Regions from separate parts of the Microbacterium sp. Y832 genome, predicted to be linked through region 1. Evidence: predicted binding sites of a transcription regulator. Region 1 holds the regulator's gene; the other holds the start of a gene.
What was found. The regulator HspR, encoded in region 1, represses chaperone genes until heat shock. The targets are predictions, from matches to a motif close to AAGTTGAGTCNNNNNGACTCAACTT.

Region 1 (3,403 bases):
CTACCGGCGCCGCACCGAAGAGCAGCGGCAGCTCGAGATCGAGCGAGCCAAGGGCGAGGCGGCCAAGAGCCTGCTGTCCGTGCTCGATGACCTCGACCGCGCTGAGAAGCACGGCGACCTCGAAGAGGGCACTGCCTTCGCCGTGATCGCCGAGAAGGTGCGCGCTGCGGTGGCCAAGCTGGGCGTCACCGCTCACGGCGCCGCCGGCGAGGTCTTCGACCCGCAGCAGCACGAAGCGATCTTCCAGGTTCCGACGCCGGGGCAGGCGACCCCGACGATCGTCGAGGTCGCCGAGGTGGGCTACCGCCTGGGCGATGTCGAACTGCGTCCTGCGAAGGTCGTGGTTGCCGTGGCGGCGGAATAGGCAGGGGCGTTCATGGCCAGTCAAGACTGGTTCGACAAGGACTTCTACAAGGTCCTCGGGGTCAGCAAGGACGTCTCTGACGCAGACCTGAAGAAGACGTATCGCAAGCTCGCGCGCAAGTATCACCCCGATTCGAATCAAGCGGACGCCGCGGCTGAAGCCAAGTTCAAAGAGATCAGCGAAGCGTATGCCGTGCTGTCGGACGCCGAGCAGCGCCAAGAGTACGACCAGATCCGCGCCATGGGCTCGGGCGCCCGCTTCACGGCGGGCGGCCAGGGCGCCGGCGGGTTCGAAGACGTCTTCTCGCAGTTCGGGCAGAGCCGCGGTGGTGGACGCTATGCCTCCGCCGCTGATTTCGACGACATCTTCTCCATGTTCGGGCAGCAGCAGGGCGCCGGGTTCGGCTCGGGCCGCTTCGGGCAGACGACGGGCGGATTCCGCGGCTACGGGGGTCCTACCAAGGGCGCCGACGTCACGGCACGCACGACCGTCGACTTCGTCACAGCGACGAAGGGCGAGACCATCTCGCTGCAGGGCGAAGACGGAAAGCCGTTCAAGGTCAAGATCCCCGCGGGGGTCTCAGACGGGCAGAAGATCCGACTGCGCGGGCGCGGACGACCGTCGCTCGACGGCGGCGAGCCCGGTGACATCGTCGTTCAGGTCGCGGTGCGCCCGCACCCCGTCTTCGAGCGGGACGGGCTGAACCTGCGCGTCAAGGTGCCCGTCACCTTCACCGAAGCAGCCCTCGGGGCCACCATCGAGGTGCCCACGCTCGGCGGCGACCCCGTCAAGCTGCGCGTCGCACCCGGCACTCCGTCGGGGCGCGTGCTGCGCGTCAAGGGACGCGGCGTTCAGACATCCAAGGGCACGGGCGACCTTCTCGCCGAGGTTCAGGTCGCCGTGCCGGCGCACCTCGACGACGCCGCGCGCGAGGCGCTCGAGCGGTTCCAGTCGCTCGAGCCGAAAGAGAACCCGCGGGCAGACCTCATGGCGAAGTCGCGCGGCTGACAGGGGGTGACCGATGATGTCTGACGATCTCGACGAAGATGCCCCCATCTTCGCGATCGCGGTGGCCGCCGAGTTGTCGGGCATGCACCCGCAGACACTGCGGCAGTACGACCGGCTCGGTCTGGTGACGCCCGCGCGCACGCAGGGTGGCTCGCGGCGGTACTCGCTGCGGCATATCGAGCAGCTCCGCGAGGTCGCACGTCTGTCGTGTGACGGCATCGGCCTGCCCGCGATCATGCGCATCCTCGAGCTCGAGCGTCGGGTTCGGGAACTGACGTCTCGCGTCTACGAGCTCGAGGAGCGCATGCAGTCCGAGCTCGAGCGCCGCCCCGGTGCGCGCGTCTTCGTGGCCGAATCGACCGGGGCCGTCGTGCCGCTGCGTCGCGGCACGCGCGTGCGCCGCTCGACCGGGCTCACCGTGTGGCGGCCTCGTCAGCTGGGGCGTGACAACGACGACGACTGATCCGCGGATGCCGCGACGAACGCGTCGTAGTCGGCGCGGGACAGCCTGGCGTAGGCGTTGGCCCACTCGAGCAGCGCCTCGCCGATGAGCCGTCCGTTGCCGATGTATCCCGACACCACCGCGGCGTTCGCCGATTGCGCATGCGCGCGAGCCAGCGTCGCGGCGCAGGCTTCGGCATAGACGCGGAAGGGCCGGTCCTCGAGCTGTTCGAGATCGAGGCCGCCCTTCATGTCGTGGAACTGGCGGACGTAGAAGTCGCCCGCGAACGCCCGCAGGTGTCCCAGGAACGGGTCGGAGGTCGCCTGCAGAATGCGCTGCATCGCGACGACGCGTCCGCCCTGGCCGTAGCGGTCGATGTGCTCGTGAGCGGCTGCCGGCTGCGAGATGCCGCCGTACTGCGCGAGCACACTCTGACCGGCTTGCTTGGCCTGCAGGATGAGCGAGCCGCCGTCGCCGTCCTGCAGGAGGATCAGGCTGCACACCGTCCCGACGCTGCCGACCCCCACCACCCGGCGGGCGAGGTCTGACACGGTGTAGTGCGTCATCAGCAGGCGGATGTCGATGTCGGCGCTCTCGGCGTATGCCCGGGCGTTCTCGTGCAGCCGGTCCCGTGCAGCGGCGCTCGCGTGCACCATGGTGGGGGGGCGCTCGAGGAACACCATGCGGCCGTCGGGCAGCGTTTCGGTCAGTTTCCGGGCGGCGCGCTCGCCCGTGCGCTTCTCGGCGTCGCGGATCGCCTCTTTGAGCACGAGCCGCGTCTCGCGGTCGGCGGCCGCCGCGACCGCACGCACGTCGAACTGCACGAAGTACCGGTCCAGCGGGCTCCGGGCGGAGTGGGCAGCCATCGCACGCGCATACGTGCGCACCGCGGCCAGGGTGGCATCCTGCACCACCGTCTCGTCCCGACTGGATGCCTGCCCGCCGATGACGATGCTGGCGACGAGACGCTTGACGTCCCATTCCCAGGGCGCCCATGCGGCTTCGTCGAAGTCGTTCAGGTCGAACACGAGCGTGCGCTGCGGTGACGCGAAGAACCCGAAGTTCGCCACATGGGCGTCGCCGCACGAGGGCACGAGGATGCCGCTGTGCGGGTCCCGCCCCAGATCGGCGGCCTGCAGGGCGGCGGTGCCGCGGTAGAACGCGAACGGACTCGCCGCCATCCGCTCGGTGCGCAGCGGCACGAGTTCGGGGATCCGTGTCGCGTTCTGGTCGTCGAGGATGCGCAGCGGGTCACGGCCCGTGGTCGTGAGCTGCGACAGCGTGCTGCGCGGCACGCGCGAGCGGACAGCGCGGCCCTCCGCGGTCCGGGCCGCCACCGTCGGCGGCAGGGTCCACGTCTCGGCGAACGGCGATGCGACCGGCGTTGTCATGCGTGCATTGTCTCGCAGGTCAGGACGGTCCCAGGCGCAAGACTCCCGGTGTCTCTCCGACGGGCAGATCTTCGCTGATGCGCACGCTCCTCGCGAGGTCGTCGACCGCCCCGATCACGGTGCCGAATCGCTCGCGGTCGGCGCACACGGCGGACACCGTCACGAAGTGCGTCCCGGTGTCCCACGTGTAGGTCGCGA
Region 2 (3,403 bases), on a different contig from region 1:
AGGAAGTTCGAGCGGCCCGGCGAGATCTCCCGGCTGGAAGTCATCGAGCGTGAGATCACCGTTGACGTAGACGTCCACCGGCGTGTCGGGAATGCCGTGCAGCACCGAGAGCTGGGCGGCATCGGCCGTGGATGCCGACGCGGGGAACGCGAGGCCGAGGGCCGCGATGATGCCGACGGTGACGCCGGCAGCTGCTGTCTTTCGCACTGTCTTCCTCCTTATGAGAAGGCGGTGATTTCCGCCTATGAAAGTGCTTTCTCCTCGAATGGCCGTTTTGGATGCACCTGAATGCAGATTGATCAAAGAACTTTCACTGCGTCCGCTTTGGGGCCTCGCCGCGGCTGTGTTTCCGCTGCCGCGGCGGCCGTGATGCGGTTGGCCATACCCCGGAAGATCACGCCATGGAAGGGGAGGACCGCCAGCCAGTACGCGCGGCCGGCCAAGCCGCGCGGAAAGAAGATCGCGCGCTGTCGGTAGCGGGAACCCGCGCCTTCTGCGCTCGCCCGCATCTCGAGCCATGCTTCACCGGGCACCCTCATCTCGGCGCGCAGACGCAGCAGCGATCCGTGCTCGACGGCTTCGACGCGCCAGAAATCGAGTGCGTCACCGACCTGCAGTCGGGACTGGCTGCGTCGACCACGTGCCAGGCCGACGCCGCCGACGAGTTTGTCGAGCCATCCCCGCAGCGCCCACAGCACGGGGCTCGAGTACCAGCCGTTCGCGCCGCCGATTCCCGAGATGACTCGCCACAGCGATTCGACCGGGGCGCGTGAGGTGGCCGACCGCTCATCGACGTAGGCTGTGCGCCCCGCCCAATCCGGATCGCTGGGCAGCAGATCTCCGGGCGCTGTCAGGACTCCCGCATCCTGCCAGCTCGTCTCCACTCCGTCTTCGCCCAGCCGGCGCAGCGCCAGTCGCATGGCCTGGCGATAGGGCGTCAGGCCGCCCTCGGGCGGGAGGATGATGTCGTCGATGCGGTGATCCGCCATGACGCAGTCGTTCTGCAACGACTCCACGAGGGGTCTCGCCAGCGATCGCGGTATCGGCGTGACGAGGTTCACCCAGTGCGACGCGAGACGTGGAGTCAGCACGGGCAGCGCGGCGATCGCTCGTTGCGGTAGTCCCGCTTCGACGGCGTAGCCGTTCATCATCTGGCCGTAGCGGAGGACGTCGGGGCCGCCGATGTCGAACTGGCCGCTGACCGGGTTCGGAAGCCGCGCAGCGCTCATCAGGTAGTGCAGCACGTCGCGGACCGCGATCGGCTGGATCCGATTGCGCACCCACCGCGGAGCAGGCATGTAGGGCAGCACGTCGGTGAGGTGGCGCACCATCTCGAACGACGCGGAGCCTGAGCCGATCACGACTCCCGCTTGGAGAACGAGGGTCGGCACCCCACCGGCCCGCAGGATCTCGCCCACCTCGACCCGTGACCGAAGGTGCGGCGAGAGGTCCTCGCGCGGATGCAGGCCACCCAGGTACACCAGCTGTCCGACCCCCGCTTCGGCGGCGGCAGCGGCGACGGTTCTCGCGATGGTCCGGTCGGTCTGTTCGAAGTCCCGGCCGGTCCCGAGCGAATGGATGAGGTGAAACGCGACGTCGACTCCCTCCATCGCGCGCGAGAGGACCCGGCAATCCTGCGCCGACCCCTCGATGACGTCGACGTCCTTGCCCCATGGGAAGGCGAGTGCGCGATCACGAGAGCGCGCCAGCACACGCACGCGGTATCCGGCATTGAGAAGCCGGGGCACGAGGCGACCCCCGATGTAGCCGGTTGCTCCGAGGACCAGGACGAGCGGGGGAGGGACGCGATCCTCGGGAGCGCGAAGATGGGGCTCTCGGCCCGTGGGCGACGAAAGATCCATGGCTGTCCACTCCCCTAATTGCTAGCTAGGCTAGCTATTCCTGGAACGTACACCACCTTCTAGCGAAGCAAAACCTGCTGGCACTCGCAGGGCGAGAGTGCTAATCTGTTCGCACTTGAGCCCCTTCGGCTCAAGTTCCATCGCTCGGAGCACCGTCCGAGCCCGCTCGAAGGAGATGATGATGGCAACATATGATCCGCTCCGCGAACTGGAGCGCTTTGCACAGACGATGCTCGGCCAGAGCAGTCGGGGTCCGCGTGAGATGCCGATGGATCTGTACCGGGCCGGCGACCACTACGTCCTGACCGCCGACCTACCCGGCGTCGATCCCGGATCGGTCGACGTCGACGTCGATGGACAGCTGCTCACCATCCGCGCCGAGCGCACGCTCGCGACAGGCGATGAGGTGACCTGGATCACTCGGGAGCGAGTCGCGGGCAGCTACCTGCGCCAGCTCAGTCTGGGACAGGGAATCGACACCGAGCGCATCTCGGCGACCTACCGCAATGGTGTCCTGAGCGTGACTCTGCCGGTCAGCGAGCGGGCCAAGCCCCGCAAGATCTCGATCGACACCGATGACCGTTCCTCCGAACTGAAGATCGAAGAATCGCGCCCGACCGTCGACGCGTAAGCCCTCCACTGGGTCGTGCCCTCGGGCTGAACGGGGGCACGACCCGGTCCCACACGCTCAACGAAGAGAAGGACATGGTCAAAGACGTGAGCAATAGGTACGCACTGAAACGACTGACCTCGTTGGAATGGATTCTCGTGGACGCATCACGCGACGAGCACGATCCCTTCCGCACCATCGCCTGCATCTACCGCGTGGACGATCTGGAGTGCGATGTCGTATGGCTGCGCGACATGGGCCTGCGTGAGCGGTACGCGACTCCCCAGGAGGTGCGGGACGCCGTCATCGAGGTGACGGCACCCGCTCCGGCTTCGGACGGCGACGCCCCGGTGCTCTCCCTGCCGGGAGCGCGCTACATGGCGGCGGCGATGTAGGAGTACTTGACGAACACTTCATGAGCGATGCCGGCCTCCTCGAGGACGCCCTGCACCGCCGTGAGCATGTACTTCGAATCCCACCCCATGTACAGGTGGGTGTTCTCGTCGAGCTGGTCCCACTGTCCGTTCCATGAGCGGGTCGGATAGAGGGGTCCGCCGCGACGGGCGCTGAAGGCGACGACGCTCTCACGGGAGTCGGCCCACAGTCGCTTGAAGATCCGGTTGAAGAGGTACTTCACGTCGTGCACTTCCCAGTGCTCGCCGCGGTACTCGGTATAGTCGAACTCCCGCTCCCAGCCGCGCGGCCAGCCGCGCCGCCGGACGGCGTCGAGGATCGGCGTGAGGCCGTCGTCGTCGATGAGCACTGAGGCGGGGCGGGCCCAGATCTCGAGGAACCGGGCGCTCAGTCGCGCCGTGCGCGCCGTTATCGCCGCGGTGCCCCAGGATGCCTCGTCGGCGAGGGCGCGGGTGTCGTCGATCTCGCTCGCGCGATAGAGCTCGCGCTTGGCCGGGAAGTCGCGATCCAGCGCGCG

Region 2: AC25YV_RS07460 (Hsp20/alpha crystallin family protein) is a predicted target of HspR. The motif match lies at 1,975-1,999, and genes of this name have one in related genera.

The regions. Positions count from the first base shown of each region.
Region 1 is NZ_JBYHFM010000004.1:140,123-143,525, reverse strand. Features, by position in the region: gene AC25YV_RS09360 (nucleotide exchange factor GrpE) at 1-364, shown strand, start outside; gene AC25YV_RS09355 (DnaJ C-terminal domain-containing protein) at 377-1,372, shown strand; gene AC25YV_RS09350 (heat shock protein transcriptional repressor HspR) at 1,386-1,835, shown strand; gene AC25YV_RS09345 (DUF2252 domain-containing protein) at 1,805-3,205, opposite strand; gene AC25YV_RS09340 (hypothetical protein) at 3,225-3,403, opposite strand, start outside.
Region 2 is NZ_JBYHFM010000003.1:377,164-380,566, reverse strand. Features, by position in the region: gene AC25YV_RS07470 (DUF4397 domain-containing protein) at 1-207, opposite strand, end outside; gene AC25YV_RS07465 (SDR family oxidoreductase) at 300-1,862, opposite strand; gene AC25YV_RS07460 (Hsp20/alpha crystallin family protein) at 2,044-2,493, shown strand; gene AC25YV_RS07455 (hypothetical protein) at 2,631-2,867, shown strand; gene AC25YV_RS07450 (DUF262 domain-containing protein) at 2,846-3,403, opposite strand, start outside.